Regions from separate parts of the Pseudomonas sp. Tun-23181 genome, predicted to be linked through region 1. Evidence: riboswitches for the same ligand, from Rfam matches in the RefSeq annotation. Region 1 holds a riboswitch; each other region holds the start of a gene.
What was found. A riboswitch is a leader RNA that binds a small molecule or an ion and turns the genes downstream of it on or off. The one in region 1 is predicted to bind cobalamin.
Positions count from the first base shown of each region.

Region 2: another riboswitch for cobalamin. It lies ahead of ACDI39_RS03720 (ABC transporter ATP-binding protein); the one in region 1 lies ahead of ACDI39_RS05140 (CbtB domain-containing protein).
Region 3: another riboswitch for cobalamin. It lies ahead of ACDI39_RS06560 (TonB-dependent receptor); the one in region 1 lies ahead of ACDI39_RS05140 (CbtB domain-containing protein).
Region 4: another riboswitch for cobalamin. It lies ahead of cobO (cob(I)yrinic acid a,c-diamide adenosyltransferase); the one in region 1 lies ahead of ACDI39_RS05140 (CbtB domain-containing protein).

Region 1 covers NZ_CM171630.1:1,004,386-1,008,829, reverse strand. Annotated here, with positions in the region: gene ACDI39_RS05160 (response regulator transcription factor) at 1-413, opposite strand, end outside; gene cobM (precorrin-4 C(11)-methyltransferase) at 662-1,417, opposite strand; gene ACDI39_RS05150 (cobalamin biosynthesis protein) at 1,450-1,860, opposite strand; gene ACDI39_RS05145 (CbtA family protein) at 1,860-2,549, opposite strand; gene ACDI39_RS05140 (CbtB domain-containing protein) at 2,560-2,745, opposite strand; cobalamin riboswitch at 2,842-3,063, opposite strand; cobalamin riboswitch at 3,148-3,345, shown strand; gene cobW (cobalamin biosynthesis protein CobW) at 3,446-4,444, shown strand, end outside.
Region 2 covers NZ_CM171630.1:707,973-712,416, forward strand. Annotated here, with positions in the region: gene ACDI39_RS03710 (FecCD family ABC transporter permease) at 1-676, opposite strand, end outside; gene ACDI39_RS03715 (ABC transporter substrate-binding protein) at 676-1,644, opposite strand; gene ACDI39_RS03720 (ABC transporter ATP-binding protein) at 1,641-2,417, opposite strand; cobalamin riboswitch at 2,527-2,734, opposite strand; gene paaZ (phenylacetic acid degradation bifunctional protein PaaZ) at 2,833-4,444, opposite strand, start outside.
Region 3 covers NZ_CM171630.1:1,318,666-1,323,109, reverse strand. Annotated here, with positions in the region: gene ACDI39_RS06565 (acetyltransferase domain-containing protein) at 1-233, opposite strand, end outside; gene ACDI39_RS06560 (TonB-dependent receptor) at 376-2,502, opposite strand; cobalamin riboswitch at 2,616-2,820, opposite strand; gene ACDI39_RS06555 (GNAT family N-acetyltransferase) at 2,883-3,452, opposite strand; gene ACDI39_RS06550 (carboxymuconolactone decarboxylase family protein) at 3,531-3,875, opposite strand; gene lpxO (lipid A hydroxylase LpxO) at 3,970-4,444, opposite strand, start outside.
Region 4 covers NZ_CM171630.1:2,190,853-2,195,296, forward strand. Annotated here, with positions in the region: gene bluB (5,6-dimethylbenzimidazole synthase) at 1-292, opposite strand, end outside; gene ACDI39_RS10550 (cobyrinic acid a,c-diamide synthase CobB) at 289-1,584, opposite strand; gene cobO (cob(I)yrinic acid a,c-diamide adenosyltransferase) at 1,581-2,192, opposite strand; cobalamin riboswitch at 2,311-2,533, opposite strand; gene ACDI39_RS10560 (hypothetical protein) at 2,684-3,262, shown strand; partial or broken gene ACDI39_RS10565 (PQQ-dependent sugar dehydrogenase) at 3,369-4,444, shown strand, end outside.

The sequences.
Region 1 (4,444 bases):
CTCTCGCTTTCCAGCGAACTGCTGTTGACCGACATCTGCGGAAAGGTCGAGTAACCCTTGACCAGGGCCTTGAGGGCGAAGACTGGCGCCTCCAGGTCCTCGTCCTTGCGCACGAAGGCGGAGATGCCGGCGTCCAGGCAGCGGCGCACGTAGAGGTCGGCGGGCTGGCCGGTCAGGGCCATGATCTTTGGCGCCGGCTCGAGCAGTTGCAAGCGCTTGATCACTTCCATGCCATCCAGCCCTGGCAGGCCGATATCGAGGATGACCACGTCGGGTTGCAATTGGCGAGCCATCTGTACCGCTTCGATGCCGCTGCCGGCTTCGCCAACGACCTGGAAGCGTTCGCGTTCGAGCAGCATGCGTACGGCCAGCCGAACGGTGGGGTGGTCATCGACCAACAGTACGGTTGTCATTGGGGAACTCCTGTCTGGGTGTGGTCCGTTTCCTGAAATCACCCAGGAATATGTCTGGGGGCCTGCGTGGCAGCGCGCAAGATACGTCGATTAAGGAGCGTTGGTAATGGCGAGTATAGGGGTGTTGAAAAAGCGAGGTTGGTTTGTTGAAAAACCCTACACGATTAAGGGGTTTCAGTAGGCGGGGGCTGGCAGCGTCTTCGGCTGATTCCTGCACAGGTATTCGCGTGCCGGAATCAGCCGACAGGTTATTGGTCCGCGGGGCGATAGAGGTGGGCGTGCCCGGCTCGGTACAGGGCTGACTCGGCGAACGGCGCATCGCCCAGCACATGGCCCACCAGGATCAGCGCCGTACGCCGGAAGCCCTTGGCCGCAGTGCGTTCGACGATGTCCTGCAAGGTACCCATGACCCAGTCCTGGTCGGGCCAGGTGGCACGATGGACCACGGCGATCGGGCAGTCGGCGCCGTAGTGCGGCAGCAGCTCGGCGATGATGCGTGCCAGGTGCTTGACGCCCAGGTGAATGGCCAGGGTACTGCGGTGCCGGGCAAGGTCGGCCAGTTGCTCGCCGGCTGGCATGGGCGAGCTGTCGCCGTAGCGGGTGAGGATCACCGTCTGTGCCACCGCCGGCAGGGTCAGCTCGCAGCCGAGCAGGGCGGCGCTGGCCGCCGTGGCGGTGACGCCGGGGACGATCTGGTAGTCGATGCCCAGCTCGCGCAGGTAGCGGATCTGCTCGCCGATGGCGCCATACAGGCTGGGGTCGCCGCTGTGCACCCGGGCCACGTCCTGGCCTTTGTCATGGGCACTGCGAATGGCGGCGATGATCTGCTCCAGGTGCAGTTCGGCGCTGTTGATCACTGTTTCGGCACGGTGCCCTTCGAGCACCGCCGGCGGCACCAGGGAGCCGGCATAGATGATCACCGGGCACTGGCGGATCAGGCGCTGGCCCTTGACCGTGATCAGTTCCGGATCGCCGGGGCCGGCGCCGATGAAGTAGACCGTCATGGGGAATCCTTGCGGGTGAGCGGGGGAGGCGATTATCCGCCACTGGCCAGGGCGAGGGTAGCCGGGCCGAGGACCTGGCGCGTTACCCGTAGGGCGGCCGGGCCCTGGGCCTGGCTGGCGAGGGCCAGGGCTGCGCTTTCGGCCACCCCCCAGCAGCCGCTGTGCTGGAAGGTGGTTGCCGAGCGGTGGCTGAGCTGGGGTTCGAAAGCGTGCAGTTGCGCGGGGCTGAACAGCACGAGGGGCAATGCCAGGCGCCTGGCCAGTTCCTGCAAGCCGGGTTCGTTGGCTTTGAGGTCGATGCTGGCGATGCCGCGCAGCAGCGCCGGGGCCAGCCCGTGCGCCGCGAGGGCCCCGCGCAGCAGGGCCTGCAGGGTGTCGGCCGGGCAGCCCTGGCGGCAGCCGAAGCCGGCGTACAACGCCGGCGCAGGAGGGGCGAGGCGCATCAGGCTTGGCTGGTGCGACGGTACAGCCAGGCGCTGAGCAGGCCCAGGGCGAGCCAGAAGGCGGCGTTGGTCACCCAGGAGGCGATCTTGAACTGGGTTTCCAAGGCTTCGGGCGCCAGGCTCTCGTGCATCGCCGGTTGCGGCGCGCCGATCAGGTGCGGCACGACCAGTAGGGCGAGGCCCAGTACCTTGAACAGCCAGTGATGGGCGAACACCAGCAGGGCCAGGCCTGCCGCGGTGGCGGCGGCGGTGCCGATCCACCAGCCCTGGCGCTGACCCAGGTCGGCAGCGGCGGTACCCGGCAGCTCTGGCGGCAGCCCCAGGGTCGGCGCCAGGCAGAACACCGCGAACCCGGCCAGGCCCCACAGTGCGCCGGTGGCCACGCGGCCCGGTTCGCGCAAGCTGTACAGGGCCGCGAGGATCAGGGCGAAACCGACCGCGACCACCAGGTTGCCGCCGGTGGTGGAGAGCAGGCGCTGCCAGCCGTCTTCCGGTGCCCAGGCTTCGGCGTCGTGTTCATGGGCGGCGACGGCATCGCCGTGGCCGTGGTGTTCGGCGACGGGGGCCGCGCTTTCATAGGTTTCCGCCTCGAGGATCAGCGGGCTGACCCACAGGCTTTGCAAGAAGGTCAGCAGCAGGGCGGCGAGCAGGCCGCTGAAGCCGGCGGTACGGGCGATGCGCTTGATCATGCAGGCGTACTCAGTGGCAAGGGAAGGCGGCGCTGTGGCGGGTATCGTGGGCGGCGTTGTGCACGGCCTCGATGTGCGAGAAACCGGCGAAGTAGATCAGGCACAGGCCCAGCAGGCTGGCGCCGGCGGCGATGACGATGCGTTGGCTGAGGCTGACGGGGGTGCTGACGCTGTGTTTGGCGCTGGTGACGGGCATGACGCTTTCCTCTGCTTTGTCATAGGCGGCGGACAAGCGCGACAGCCCCGGACGCAACGGGCCCAGGGAGATGCGACAGCGCCCGCCCACCGCGGGGTGATCATTCGACGTCAGGCCGGTCTCCGGGCTTGCGAGGAGGAGCAGGGCTCCTGGGGGGGAGCGTCACCTTCCCATGCCCTACGACGTGGCACAGTGGTCAAGACGCTTCGCTCGCTTACCGTTGCGGGGGCAGCACCGGCGTTGTCCGACCCCTTGGGGGCCTGGGACGCACCGGTTTCCCGTTTCACCCCCGAAGGGGCACCTGAACGCAGTGCATTAGCAAATCATGGGGCGGTTTCCCCGTCAATCGCAGGATAGGCAAGGCTTTAGGGCTGCCAAGGTTGACCGCCTGCCAACCACTGCGTAGCCTTGCCGCTTCGAGGTTCTCCGGCCGCCGCCGGAGCTAAGATGGGAACGCGGTCCAAGCCGCGGCTGCCCCCGCAACTGTAAGCACTGAACAGGATCGACACAGCCACTGCGCCAGCGCGGGAAGGCGTCATCCAACCGGCCCGGGGCCGGTACTGTGCAAGCCAGGAGACCTGCCTCGAAACGCTTTCGACTTTCAACCGGGCGGGGTGATCCGGTGGCGAACGGGCCCGGCCGTGGTGGCACGAGGCTTTCGTCCTGCATGCCCGCGCCATCCTGCCAAGGGCATCGCGACATGAAAACACTGGCCAAGCTCCCCGTCACCATCGTCACTGGCTTCCTCGGCTCGGGCAAGACCACCTTGCTCCGGCACATGCTCGACAACGCCCAGGGCCGCCGCATCGCGGTCATCGTCAACGAGTTCGGCGAGCTGGGCATCGACGGCGAGATCCTCAAGCAGTGCAGCATCGGCTGCACGGAGGAAGAGGCCAGCGGCCGCGTCTACGAACTGGCCAACGGCTGCCTGTGCTGCACCGTGCAGGAAGAGTTCTTCCCGGTGATGCGCGAACTGGTGGCACGCCGTGGCGACCTGGACCACATCCTCATCGAAACCAGCGGCCTGGCCCTGCCCAAGCCGCTGGTGCAGGCCTTCCAGTGGCCGGAAATCCGCAATGCCTGCACGGTCGATGCGGTGATCACCGTGGTCGACAGCCCGGCGGTGGCGGCGGGTACCTTCGCTGCCTACCCAGAGCAAGTGGACGCCCAGCGCAAGCTCGACCCCAACCTGGACCACGAGTCGCCGCTGCACGAGCTGTTCGCCGACCAGTTGGCCAGCGCCGACCTGGTGGTCCTGAACAAGGCCGACCTGATCGATGCCGAAGGCCTGGCCAAGGTCCGCGCCGAGGTGGCCGAGGAACTGCCGCCGGCGGTCAAGGTGATCGAGGCCAGCAGCGGGCGCCTGCCGCTGGAGGTGCTGCTTGGCGTGGGCGCCGAGGCCGAGGCGCACATCGATGGCCGGCGCACCCACCACGATGCCCATCACGCTGGCGAAGATCACGACGATCATGACCATGACGCCTTCGACTCGATCTCCATCGACCTGCCCGAGGCCGACGAAAGCCTGCTGCTCGACGCCTTGACGCAACTGGTGGTGGAGTTCGGCATCCTGCGCGCCAAGGGCTTCGCGGCCATTCCCGGCAAGCCGATGCGTCTGCTGGTGCAGGGCGTGGGGACCCGTTTCGACAAACACTTCGACCGCGCCTGGCGTGCCGACGAGCCTCGCCTGACGCGCCTG
Region 2 (4,444 bases), 300 kb from region 1:
GGGCGCGGGCCAGGCTGAGCAGCAAGAGGAAGCCGGCCAGCACACAAACGGCCGGCAGCCACAGCAGCGACCAGTGCGCCAGGCCCAGCCCGCCGAGCATCCAGAACATGACCGAGCTGGCGGCATGGGGATCGCCGGTGTAGAGCAGCAGGTTGGCCAGGGCCATGACCACGAAGGACACCGCTACCCCGGCCAGCAACAGCCGTTCGCTCTCCAGCCGGCCACGTCGGCTGGCCACCCCCAGCACCAGCAGCATGCTGCCCAGGGCGCCGATGAAGGCCGCCAGGGGCAGGCTCAAGGCACCGGCGAAGGGGCCAAGGAACAGCACCACCAGCACCGCGCCCAACACTGCACCGGAGCTGACCCCTAGCAGGTGCGGGTCGGCCAGTGGGTTACGCGTCACCGCCTGCAGGGCGCCGCCAACCAGGGCCAGGCCGGCGCCCACCAGCGCGCCGAGCACGACCCGTGGGGCGCGGATCTGCCAGACGATCTGCGCCTGTCCGCGGCTCCAGTCGCCGCCGTCGGCCAGGCCCAGTTGCTGCAGAACGATACCCAGCACCTTGGCCAGCGGCACCTGGGCAGCGCCGAAGCCCAGCGACAGCAGGCAGGAAAACACCAGCGCCGCCAGCAGTGCGACCAGCAACAGGCGATAGCCGGCAGGGCTACGCACCGGCATCAGCGCGGCGCCCCGGCGAACCGTTGCGGATGCAGCGCGGCGGCCAGGTGCTCGATGGCAACGGCGTTGTCCACCGAGGGCGTGACCTGCAGGTACGACAGCACCACGAAGCGCCGTTCGCGAATCGCCTTCACCTCGCCGAGGGCCGGGTGCTTGAGGAGGACGTCGCGCTTGTGCTGCCAGAGGGTGGGGCCGTAGTCGACGATGACGATCACCTCCGGGTCGCGTTCGACCAGGCTTTCCCAACTGACCTCGGTCCAGCTGGCGTTGACATCGGCCATCACATTCTCGCCACCGGCCGCCTCGATCAGCGCCTGGGGCATGCCCAGGCGGCCGGAGGTGGTCGGGCGGTCCTCGCCGCTGTCGTAGAGGAACACCCGGGGCTTGCGCTGCACCTCGCCAAGTTGGGCCGTCACCCGGGCGATGCGCTGGCGCAGTTGGCCGATCAAAGCCTGGGCCTGGGCGGGCACGGCGAAGATCCTGCCGAGGTTGTCCAGGTCCCGGTACAGGTCCTCCAGGCTGGCCTGGCGCTGGGGCATGATCCGCGCACAGGATTCGCTCAGCTCGTAGACCGGGATGCCGAAGGGCGCCAGCGTCTGTGGCGTGACCGGCCCGCCCACGTGCATGCCGTAACTCCAGCCGGCGAACAGGAAGTCGGCGTCCACGTCCAGCAGGTTTTCCAGCGATGGGTAACGTGCCGCCAGTTCCGGCAGGCCGGCCAGGGCCTGGCGCATCGACGGGTCGAGGTTCTTCCAGCCGCTGATGCCGCTGTAGCCGACCATGCGCTCGCGCAGCCCCAGGGCCAGGAGCATGCCGGTGAGGTTGACGTCGTGGCTGACCGCCCTCTGTGGCGGCTGGGTGAAGGTCACGTCGCGGTCGCAACTGTGCACGGTCAGGGGAAAGTCGCTGGCCAGAGCGGCGAGGGGCAGGGCGGCCAGCAGGGCCAGGCAGGTGACGAAGCGTTTCATGCGGGGCTGATCCAGGTGATGCGCGGGTGGCAGGCGAGGGGATGACGATCGACCAGGGCGTGCACGCCGAACACCTGGGCCAGGCACTGTTCGGTCAGGACCTGCTGCGGCGTGCCATGGGCAACGATGCGGCCGGCCTCGATGACATACAGCCGGTCACAGAAGGCGGCGGCCAGGTTCAGGTCATGGAAGCTCGCCAGCAGGCTCAGCCCGGTACCGCGCATGTGCTCGAGCAGGGCCAGTTGGTAGCGCGGATCGAGGTGGTTGGTCGGCTCGTCGAGGATCATCAGGCGCGGTTGCTGCACCCGTGCCCTGGCCAGCAGCACCCGCTGCTTTTCCCCGCCGGACAGGCTGGCGAAGCCCTGCTCGGCGCAGGCCAGCAGGCCCAGCTCGCGCAGGCAGGCATCGACCAGCGCCGCTTCGCTGTCGCCCTGGAACCAGCCCAGGTGCGGGGTACGGCCCATGGCGACGACATCGCGCACGCTCAGGCCGAAGTCCTCGGGAAACTCCTGCAGCATCACCGCGATGCGTTGTGCCACCCAGCGCGGCGGGCGCTGCCAGATGTCCTCGCCTTCTAGCGATACGCGGCCGCTGTCTGGCCGGGTGAAACGGTAGGCGCAGCGCAACAGGCTGGTCTTGCCGCTGCCGTTGGGGCCTATCAGGCCGACGAACTCGCCAGGGCCGACCTCAAGGTCGATGCCGTCGAGCAGCCGGCGTTCGCCGGGTGACGGTGACCAGTGCAGGCCTTCGATGCGCAGGGTAGGCAAAGACATGGGTGAGCGACCGTTGCGGGGTTGAGAAGACCCGACGGAGCGCACGCACGGAGCAATCGTGGGCACGAGGCTGCCCCAGGACCGGCCCGCGCCCGCCCACCGCGGGAGTTGCCAATTGCAGTGTCAGGCCGGTCTCCGGGCTTGCGAGGGGCGTGAGGCATTCACCTTCCCATGCCGGCGGCACAGTGGTGTGTCGAATGCATCGCTCGCTTACCGTTGCGGGGGCAGCGCCGGACTGGTCGCGCGAGGGCGAGGCACCGGCTTCCCGTTTAACCCCCCGCACGGCGGCGGGGGACACCTGAAACAGGGGCGCATCTGAGCATTTATGGCAGGGGGAGTCAACCGCGGTGGCAGGTGGGGGCCAGGCTTGCATCGCCATTGGGGACCGCTTTGCGGCCCCAAGCCCTCACGGCATTCAAGTCCGCTTGAGCACCAAGGTCAGGATGTCGTAGCTGGCCACCAGCTCACCCAGCTGGTTGGTCACCTCCACGTCCCAGGCCACCACGCCCTGGGGCTGGCCCAGCGGACTGGACTTGCCCTGGTCGATCTTGCGCTTGCAGGTCAGGCGGGCCTGGATGGTGTCGCCGATGCCCACCGGGTTGATGAAGCGCAGGGTATCCAGGCCGTAGTTGGCTAGCACCGGCCCTTCGCCCGGCGACACGAACAGCCCTGCCGCCGCGGACAGCACGAAGTAGCCATGGGCGATGCGCTTGCCAAACTGCGAGGCCTTGGCGGCGATCTCGTCGAAGTGCATGTAGAAATGGTCGCCCGACAGGCAACCGAAGTTGACCAGGTCCGCCTCGGTCACGGTACGCCGGTGGGTGAGCAGCGACTCGCCGATGCGCAGGTCGTCGAAATGACGGCGGAACGGATGCACTTCGCTCTCGATCACCTCGGCGCCACGCACGTACTCGCCGGTCACTGCCGTCAGCATGCTCGGCGAGCCTTGCACCGCCGCGCGCTGCAGGTAGTGCTTGACCGCCCGCAGGCCACCGAGCTCCTCGCCACCACCGGCCCGGCCGGGCCCGCCGTGCTTGAGCTGTGGCAAGGGGGAGCCGTGGCCGGTGGACTCCTTGGCCGCCTCGCGGTCGAGCACCAGCAGGCGCCCATGCCAGGCGGCCGCCGCCGGGATGGCCTTGGCCGCCACCGCGCGATCGGCGGTGACCAGGGTCGCCACCAGGCTGCCCTTGCCACGGGCCGCCAGGGCCAGGGCTTCGTCCAGGTCGTCGTAGGCCATCAGCGTGCTCACCGGGCCGAAGGCCTCGATGTCGTGGGCGCCGCCTTCGGCATGGGGATCGCGGGCTTGCAGCAGGGTTGGGGCGAAGAACGCGCCTTCGGCCACGCCCTCGCCGACCGGGGCGAAGCCGTCGCTCGCGCCGAATAATTGATCGCAGCTCTGGAGCAGGCTACGCACGCGCTCGCCAACATCACGCTGCTGGTCGTGGGAGGCCAGCGCACCCATGCGCACGCCTTCGACCGAAGGGTCGCCCACCACCACCTTGGCCAGGCGCTCGCGCAGGCGGGTGGCCACGGCGTCCAGGTGCCTGGCCGGGACTATGGCGCGGCGGATGGCGGTGCACTTCTGCCCGGCCTTGGTGGTCATCTCGCGCACCACCTCCTTGATGTACAGGTCGAACTCCTCGCTGTCGGGGCTGACGTCCGGGCCGAGGATGGCGCAGTTGAGCGAGTCGGCCTCGGCGGTGAATGGCACCGAGTGGCGCACCAGGTTCGGCGTTACCCGCAACTTGGCGGCGGTGTCGGCGGAGCCGGTGAAGGTCACCACGTCCTGGCCCTGCAGGCGCTCGAGCAAGTCGCCGGTGCTGCCGATCACCAGCTGCAGGCTGCCCGCCGGCAACAAGCCCGACTGGTTCATCAGGCGCACCACCGCCTCGGTCAGGTAGCTGGTCGAGGTCGCTGGCTTGACGATGCACGGCATGCCGGCGAGGAAGGTCGGGGCGAACTTCTCCAGCATCCCCCAGATCGGGAAGTTGAAGGCATTGATGTGCACCGCCACCCCGGTGCGCGGC
Region 3 (4,444 bases), 310 kb from region 1:
CTGAGGCCGGTCAACAGCACGAACACCGGCGCACACAGGTGGGCCAGGGTACGGCTGGCGAACAGGGCCGGCTCGGTGGCGTCGATGGCCATCGGATCGCTGACTTGGCGATGCAGGAAGAAGGTTTCGCGCACGTGGTCCAGCAGCATGAACAGGATGACCAGGCCGCGCAGGGCGTCGATGCTTTGCAGGCGCTGGGTGAGCAGGGTTGGGGTGGGGGAGGCGCTTGTCATGGGGGCAGGCAAGAGGGATTGTGAGATGAAATGTTATCTTATAACTATTTGTTGAGGTTCGATAGCGCTTTTTCAGGTGGGGGGCTGTGCGATGGGCTGCAAAGCAGCCCCAGTACCGCTCAATTGGAGAAAGCCGCTCAGGTCAGAAGCTGTAGTCGACCGTCGCGAAGTACGACCGTGGCGCGCCGAGCAGCCATTGCTCACCACTGTGGGCGGCCACCACATAGTCACGGTTGAACAGGTTGTTCAACTGCAGCCCCAGGCGCACGTCCGGCAGCACCTGCCAGCCGAGGTTGGCATCGACCACGGTGTAGCCGGGGACGCTCTGGCTGTTGGCGGTGTTGGCGTAGCGCTCGTCGACGTAGCGCAGGCCGATGCCGGCATCCACGGTCTGGCCGAAACCCTTGCTCAGCCACAGGTTGGCGGTACGGCGCGGCACGTTGGCCGGGCGGTTGCCGGCGCGGTCCTGGGGAACGCCGCCGACCCTTTCATCGAAGTCATCGTACTTGGCGCGTACCACGGCGGCGTTGGCCGATACCTGCCACTGGTTAGCCAGGGCCAGCTCCAGGGTCGCCTCCAGGCCGTCGGAGGTCTGTTGGCCGGCTTGCTGCTTCTCGTGGGTGACCGGGTCGTCCACCAGCAGCTTCTTCTTGACGATGTGGTAGGCCGCCAGAGTCCACTCGCCACGGCCGTCCCAGAAGCGTTGCTTGAGGCCCAGTTCGGTCTGCTTCGACTCGGTCAGGTCATAGTTCATCTGCGTCGGGTTGAGGCTGATGAGGTTGTTGACCCCGTCCTCGCTGGTGGAGTACTGGCCGTACAGCGACAGCTCGTCGGTCACCGCGAAGAGCAGGCCCGCGCGCCAGTTGCCGCCCTGCAGGCTGCGGTCGCTGCGGGTGTCGCTGACCAGGTTGTCCCGATCGATGTGGTTCTGGTCACGGCGTACACCGGTGACCAGCGACAGGCGATCGGTGAGCTGGGTGCGGTTCTCGGCGAACAGCGCGAAGGTGCGGGTGGTGGACAGGGTCTGTGGGCGCAGCGCCGATCGGCTGTGGAACCCGCCCGGTGCCGGCTGCCAGGGGTCGATGTAGTCGCCGCCCACGTCTTCGTACGGCGAGTTGTTGTCGACGTTGAAACGGATCCTGTTGTACTCGGCACCCACCACGGTCTTGCTGGCCAGGCCGAACAGACTGTGGTCGAAGGTGAAGCTCTGGCGGTCGCCGATCTGCTCCTGGTTGTGCTTGATCTCCAGGTAACTGCCGCGTTCGAGCTGGCCGCGGTCGGCATCCCAGGTGTAGTCCTCGGCGTTGCGCCAGTGCCGGCGGCTCTTGATGTAGTACAGCTGGTTGCTGGCGCTGAGGTGGTCGTTGATCGTCCAGTCGGTGTCGAGGCGGGTCCACTCGTCGTGATAGCGTTGGACGTCGTCGCGAATGTTGTAGTTCTTCTTGCGCAGGCTGTCGCGGTAGTGGCCGTCGATCAGCGGGGTGCCGAAGTAGTTCATCGGCTCGGCATCGCCGCGCTCGTGGGCGAGGGTGAAGCTCAGGTCGTCGCTGGCGTCGAAGCGCAGAGCGGCGCTGAGGGCCAGGTTGCGCGAGTCGCCGCGATCGACCCAGACGTTGCCTTGCTGCGTGTTCAGGGTGACCCGGTAGCTCAGGCGCTCGCTCAGGCTGCCACCGCTGTCCAGGCCGAGCTGTTGGCGGTCCCAGGAGCCGTAGCCCAGGCGCAGGTGGTTGCGGATTTCGCCGGCGAAGGGTTTTTTCGGGATGACGTTGATCACCGCGCCCGTGGCGCCTTCGCCATAGAGTACCGAGGCCGGGCCACGGATCACGTCGATGCGCTCGACCATCCACGGATCGACCGGGAAGCTCTGGGTACCGGCGCCGGTGTACAGGCGCGAGCCGTCGAACAGCGTCATCACCGAGCTGTGGCCGGTGAAGCCGCGGGCGGAGAGGGCGGTGCCGCCGTTGCCTGGGGTGCCGACCGAGGTGATGCCTGGCGAGCGGGTCACCGCGTCTTGCACGGTGAGGTTGTTACGCTGCTGGATCTGCCCGGCGCTGATGCTGCTGGTGCTGGCCGGGGTCTCCAGGGCGCTCAGGTTCAGGCGCGAACCGGCCCGGGTCGGCGTGGCCAGGTCGACGACCTGTTCGTCGCGGGTGTCGGTGATGGCCGTGGAGGGCAGGGCCAGTACTGGCCCGTCGTGTTCATCGGCCAGGGCCGGAAGGGAAACGGCCAGGCAGGCCGCCAGAGTATGAAGCTTGGAGATACGGGACATGTCGTTCCACTGTCGCAGGAATGAATGGATCCCGGTGGAAACAACGCATAGACGACCAAGCACGTACGCAGGCGCGCACGCGAAAACCGGCCTGCGCCCGCCCACCGCGGGTTGCCAACGAAAAGCTCCAGGCCGGTCTCCGGGCTTGCGAGGATCATGAACCGTTCACCTTCCCATGCATGCGCACAGTGGTATGTCGAAGGGTTCGCTCGCCTACCGTTGCGGGGGCAGCGCCGGACTTGTCGTGGCAACGACGCACCGGCTTCCCGTTTCACCCTGCGCGCGGCGGCGCAGGACACCTGAAACTGGCGCGCATCTGACCACCGAACGGGTGGGGAGTCAATCGTTCGGATGCAGCTTGCGCTGGTCCAGGAGGGCGATCAGCGTCCGCGCCGACGCGATACCCTGGCCTCGATGTTCTTGCGCCCGATCAGCAGGGCGGGCTTCTCCACCACCGGCTCGTCCGCCAGCCACTTGTACATCACCAGGCAGTCCACCAGCCCCAGGCGAGCGTGCCGGTAGGCCTTGGGCAGGCGGCCGACGGTCTCGAAGCCGAGCTTGTGCCACAGCGCCACGGCCACCTCGTTGGTCGCCACCACCGAGTTGAACTGCAGGGCCAGGAAGCCCTCCTGGCGTGCCAGCTTTTGCGAGTGCTCGCACATCAGCCGCGCCACGCCACGGCCGCGGGCGGCCGGCGCGACCATGTAGCCGCAATTGCCCACGTGGGCGCCGGGGCCGGCGGCGTTGGCCTTGAGGTAGTACGAGCCGAGCAACTCGCCATGCGCCTCGGCCACCAGGGTTCGCAGGGGCAGCTCCAGCCAGAGCTGGCGGGCCTGCTCGACGCTGAGCCCGGGGTCGAAGGCATAGGTTTCGCGGGCCTGGACGATGGCCTGGAAGGTGGGCCAGAAGCGTTCGAAGTCTTCCGGGGTCATGGGACGGATGTGGATCATGGCGGCTCCTGCACGGGCTTGGCCGCCAAGTCTGGGTGGCCCGGCGCCGCCGCGCAAGGGCTGCGGCGCCGGAGGCGTTCAGTCGCTCGCCTTGCCGACCGCATCCAGGGCGCGGGCCGAGTAGACCAGCGCGGCACCGGCGTTCATCGCCACCGCCACGCCCAGCGCCTCGGCGATTTCCTCACGGGTGGCGCCGTGCCTGACGGCCTGCTGGGAGTGCACGGCGATGCAGCCGTCGCAGCGGGTAGTCACCGCCACGGCCAGGGAGATCAGCTCGCGGGTCTTGGCATCCAGGTGGTTGGTCTTGGCCCCGGCACCGCTGGCAGTCATGTAGCCGGCCACGGTATCGGGGGACAATTGCTTGAGATCGCCGATGCCGGCCATCAACTGCCTACGGTAGGCGTCCCAGTCCATCATGCTCATGGTTTTCACCTTGTTCGGTGGTGACAGGAGCTTTCAGGCTAGTCGAAGAACGAGGCTCTGGAGGGGCTGTGATGGCCAGGGCAGCGTCTTCGCTTCAGATGTAGATGAACACCAGCACCAGCGCCGCGACCACCGCCCACTTTTCCAGGTAGTAGCGGGTGCGGTTGCGCTTCTTCAGGGCCTTGCCGCGCTCGCGGATGCGGTAGATGCGGGTGAACAGGCGATTGATGCCGCCGGTCTTGTCGTTGGCGTCGTTGGGGGCCGCCGCGGCGGCCATGACGTTGCGGCTGAACCAGCGGTTGAAGGCGGTCGCCCAGCGGTACTTGAGCGGGCGCTCGACGTCGCAGAACAGGATGATGCGGTTGTGCTCGGTGGTGTTGGCGGCGTAGTGGATGTAGGTCTCGTCGAACACCACTGCCTCGCCGTCGCGCCAGGCGTACTTCTGGCCATCGACATCGATGTAGCAGCCGTCGTCGTTGGGCGTGTCCAGGCCCAGGTGGTAGCGGTAGGAGCCGGCATAGGGGTCACGGTGGCGCACCAGCTTGGCGCCTGGCGGCAGGGTGGCGAAC
Region 4 (4,444 bases), 1.2 Mb from region 1:
CGACCTTGAGTTTCATGAAAGCGTCGGAGCGCTCGCCCAAGGCTTCGGCGGTGCGCACGCGCTCCTGCTCCACCAGCGCCTGGATCTGCCTACGCAGCTCGCGTCGGCTGATGCGAATGAAGCGCCAGGGCTGCATCAGGCCGACGCTCGGCGCCTGGTGCGCGGCGGCCAGCAGGCGGGCCAGCAGCGCTGGCGCTACCTCACCGCCGATGAAATGGCGCATGTCGCGGCGCTCGCCGATGGCCCGGTAGACCGCGGCGCGCTCGGCGTCGCTGAAGGCGTGTTCGCTCATGGCCGCAGCAGCGCCGCCGCCGCGTCAGGGTTGGAGGGGAAATAGAAGTGGATGTACGACGCCGTCAGTCGTCCCTGGCGATAGACCGCCTCGTTGCCACGACCGCCGTTGGGGCTTTGGCCGCGGGCGATCGGTTCGAGCGGGGTGCTGGTCAGGGAGTGATGATAAGTATGCCCGCGCAGGGTCCCTTCCGGAAGTTCCACAGCCTGCAGCGCCAGGGCCGCCAGGCGCTTTTGCATCACCGCTTCGCCCGGCAGCAGGCCGAGCAGCGTGGCGCGCTCACCGGCCACGTCGGTCAAGGCCTCGAGCAGGTAGAGCATGCCACCGCACTCGGCCAGCAGCGGCTTGCCCTGGGCGTGATGGGCGCGGATCGCCTCGAGCAGAGGGGCATTGGCCGCCAGGGCCTGGTGATGCAGCTCAGGGTAGCCCCCTGGCAGGTAAAGGCTGTCTACCGTGGGCAGTTCCCGGTCGTGCAAGGGCGAGAAGAAGCGCAGTTCGGCGCCCAGCTCGCGCAACAGATCGAGGTTGGCGCCATAGGTGAAGGCGAAGGCTTCGTCACGGGCCACGCCGATGCGCACACCGGCCAGCGACGGCCTGGGGGCGATAGGGTCGGGTTCGGCAAAGGCCACCGCTGGCGGCAGCGTGGCGTCGCAACTGGCGCCCAGGGCCTCGGCCGCGGCGTCCAGGCGCAGGTCCAGGTCGTTCAGCTCGTTGGCCTGGACCAGCCCCAGGTGGCGGCTGGGCAGCTCGATGCCACGCTCGCGGGAGAGCCCGCCGTACCAGCGCAGGCCCTCGGTCAGGCTGCCCTCGAGCAGTTGCGCATGGCGCAGGCTGCCGACGCGGTTGGCCAGCACCCCGGCGAACGGCAGGTCCGGCTGGTAGCGTGCCAGGCCCAAGGCCAGGGCGCCGAAGGTCTGGGCCATGGCTGTGCCATCGATCACCGCCAGCACGGGTACACCGAAGTGACGCGCCAGGTCGGCGCTCGACGGTGTGCCGTCGAACAGCCCCATGACCCCCTCGATAAGAATCAGGTCGGCCGTGCCCGCCGCTTCCCAGAGCAGGCGGCGGCTTTCCTGCGCGCCGATCATCCACAGGTCGAGCTGGTACACCGGTGCACCGCTGGCCCGTTCGAGGATCATCGGGTCGAGAAAATCCGGCCCGCACTTGAACACCCTCACCTTGCGCCCGAGGTTGCGGTGCAGGCGCGCCAGGGCGGCGGTGACCGTGGTCTTGCCCTGGCCGGACGCCGGTGCTGCGATCAGCACCGCCGGACAATGCCGGGGTCGGCTCATAGTTCCACGCCCTTCTGCGCGCGGATGCCGGCCTGGAAGGCGTGCTTGACCATGCCCATCTCGGTGACGGTATCGGCCAGCTCGATCATCTGCGGCTTGGCGGCACGGCCCGTGACGATGACGTGCTGCATCGGCGGACGGGCCTGGATGTCCGAGAGCACCTGGTCGAGGTCGAGGTAGCCGTGTTTGAGGGCGATGTTCAGCTCGTCGAGCACCACGAACTGCACGCCCGGGTCCTGCAGCAGTTGGCGCGAAACCGCCCAGGCCGCCTCGGCGGCGGCGATGTCGCGCTGGCGATCCTGAGTCTCCCAGGTGAAGCCCTCGCCCATCACGTGGTAGCGCACCTGCTCGGGGAAGCGCCGGAAGAACAGCTCTTCGCCGGTGCTGTTGCGGCCCTTGATGAACTGCACGACGCCGCATTGCAGGCCGTGGCCCAGGGCCCGGGCAAGCATGCCGAAGGCCGAGCTGCTCTTGCCCTTGCCGTTGCCGGTGAGCACCAGCAGCAAGCCGCATTCGTTGGGCGCGTTGGCGATGCGTTCGTCGATGATCGCCTTCTTGCGCTGCATGCGCGCCAGGTGGCGTTCGTCGCGTTCGGTGGATTCGCTCATCAGGGTTCTCCGCAGGCTGTCGGCACGGATGGGCGACGACAGGTCGATAGGCGGGCAGACGGAGAACGCGCAGGGGCCATGGCGGACGCCACGGTGCACCGCGCATCACCCTCCGTGATGCCGTTGGCAGTGACAGGCCGGTCTCCGGGCTCGTGAGCAGGGCCTGGGCCCATGGGCCGCGCGCCTTCCCGGATGCCTGCATCCAGTGGCCCTGCGCGGTCCTCGACTCACCTACCGTTGCGGGGGCAGCGCCGGAATCGCGCCTTGCTGGCGCCCACCGGCTTCCCAGTTTCACCCTGCCCAGCCTCGGCTGGCAGAGCACCTGAAACACGCCGCGAAGGTTAGAGGGTTGCACCCGGAGCGTCAATGAAACGAGGCCGATCTGGCCTGGATCAATGGCCGATCCGGCCGCTTGTAACAAACTGAAAGCAGTGATATCACATAGACATCAATTTTCGCTGAACGCGATCACAACGACAGGAGAGCGCAGCATGCAAGGCCTGATCATCAATAACCCGCGCCTGGAGTTCCTGCGCCCGGCGCTGGAGCGCTGGCCGGAATGCATCGACCGCTTCAACCAGGTCCATGGCGACAACGAAGCCCCGTACTGGCATGGCACCGCGGCCAACACCGGCCTGCTCGCGGCCGCGGCCTGGCAGGCCGAACTGGTGGCGCTGGAACAGTCCATGAGCAAGAAGCAACGTGACGAGGGCGAGCGCGAGGGCCGCTGCGACCTGTCCATCAGCACCTCGGAAGACAGCGTCCACCTGCGCGCCAGCCAGCGCTGGCCGCGCATCGCCCGCCTGGACCTGAGCACGGCTGTGCAGGAAACCGCCGCCCTCGCCCGGCAGATCGCCTATCCCAGCCAACTCAAGGTCGGCGCCCTGTTCGTCAGCCCGTGGAAAGCCGGCCAGCATGCCAGCCCCGAGGAGTTGCAGGACCTGGTCGACGACCTGCAAAAGCACAGCGCTTGCGCCATCGCCTGGTATTTTCCCTACGCCTATCGCAAGTTGCACAATGAAGCGGCGCAGTACTTTCCCGGCGTGGCGCTGCTGCTCAAGCAGGCCTGAGCGGGGCCCAGCTAGCCGAATGCGCCCTACCGACAAGTTGAACCTCGACGGTGGCCCGTCGCTCTGATTCCACATGAGCCCCCACGAGGACCCGAGCATGGACAGGATGCATATCGCGCTACTGCTGGCCCTGGCCGTCAGCCTCGGCGGCTGCGGAGAATCCGCGCGCCTGGACGTCAGCGACGGATCGGGACCGTCCCCGCAACTGCCCGAGCCGAACAAGACCTTGATCCCGACCGTCAACATCGCCCCGGCGATCGGCTGGCCGGAGGGCGCCAAGCCCACGTCGGCGACCGGCACCCAGGTGGTGGCCTTCGCCGAGCACCTCGATCATCCCCGCTGGCTCTACGTGCTGCCCAACGGCGACGTGCTGGTGGCCGAGACCAACGCCCCGGCCAAGCCCGACGACGGCAAGGGAATCCGTGGCTGGGTCATGGGCCAGGTGATGAAACGGGCCGGCGCCGGCGTACCCAGCGCCAACCGCATCACCCTGCTGCGCGACGCTGACCGTGATGGCGTCGCGGAAATTCGCACCACCTTCATCGAAGGGCTCAACTCACCCTTCGGCATGGCCCTGGTGGGCAAGGACTTCTACGTGGCCGATACCGACCGCCTGTTGCGCTTCCACTACGAGCCGGGGGCCATGCAGATTCGCGCTGAAGGCAAGAAAGTGGTCGACCTGCCCGGCGGCCGGCTCAACCACCACTGGACCAAGAACGTGATCGCCAGCCCCGATGGCAAGAAGCTCTATGTCACGGTGGGCTCCAACAGCAATGTCGGCGAAAACGGCCTGGACCAGGAAGAAGGCCGTGCGGCGATCTGGGAGGTGGACCCGGCCAGCGGCCAGCACCGGATCTTCGCCTCCGGCCTGCGCAACCCCAACGGCCTGGCCTGGGAACCACACAGCGGTGCGTTGTGGACGGCGGTCAACGAGCGCGACGAGATCGGTAGCGACCTGGTGCCGGACTACATCACCTGAGTCAAGGACGGGGGCTTCTATGGCTGGCCGTTCAGTTACTACGGCCAGCATGTGGACCGGCGGGTCGAGCCGCAGGATCGGCAAAAGGTCGCCCAGGCCATCGTGCCGGACTACGCGGTGGGGCCGCATACCGCATCCCTCGGGCTGACCTTCGCCCAGCCGGGTGTGCTGCCGGCGCCGTTCGAGCAGGGGGCGTTCGTGGG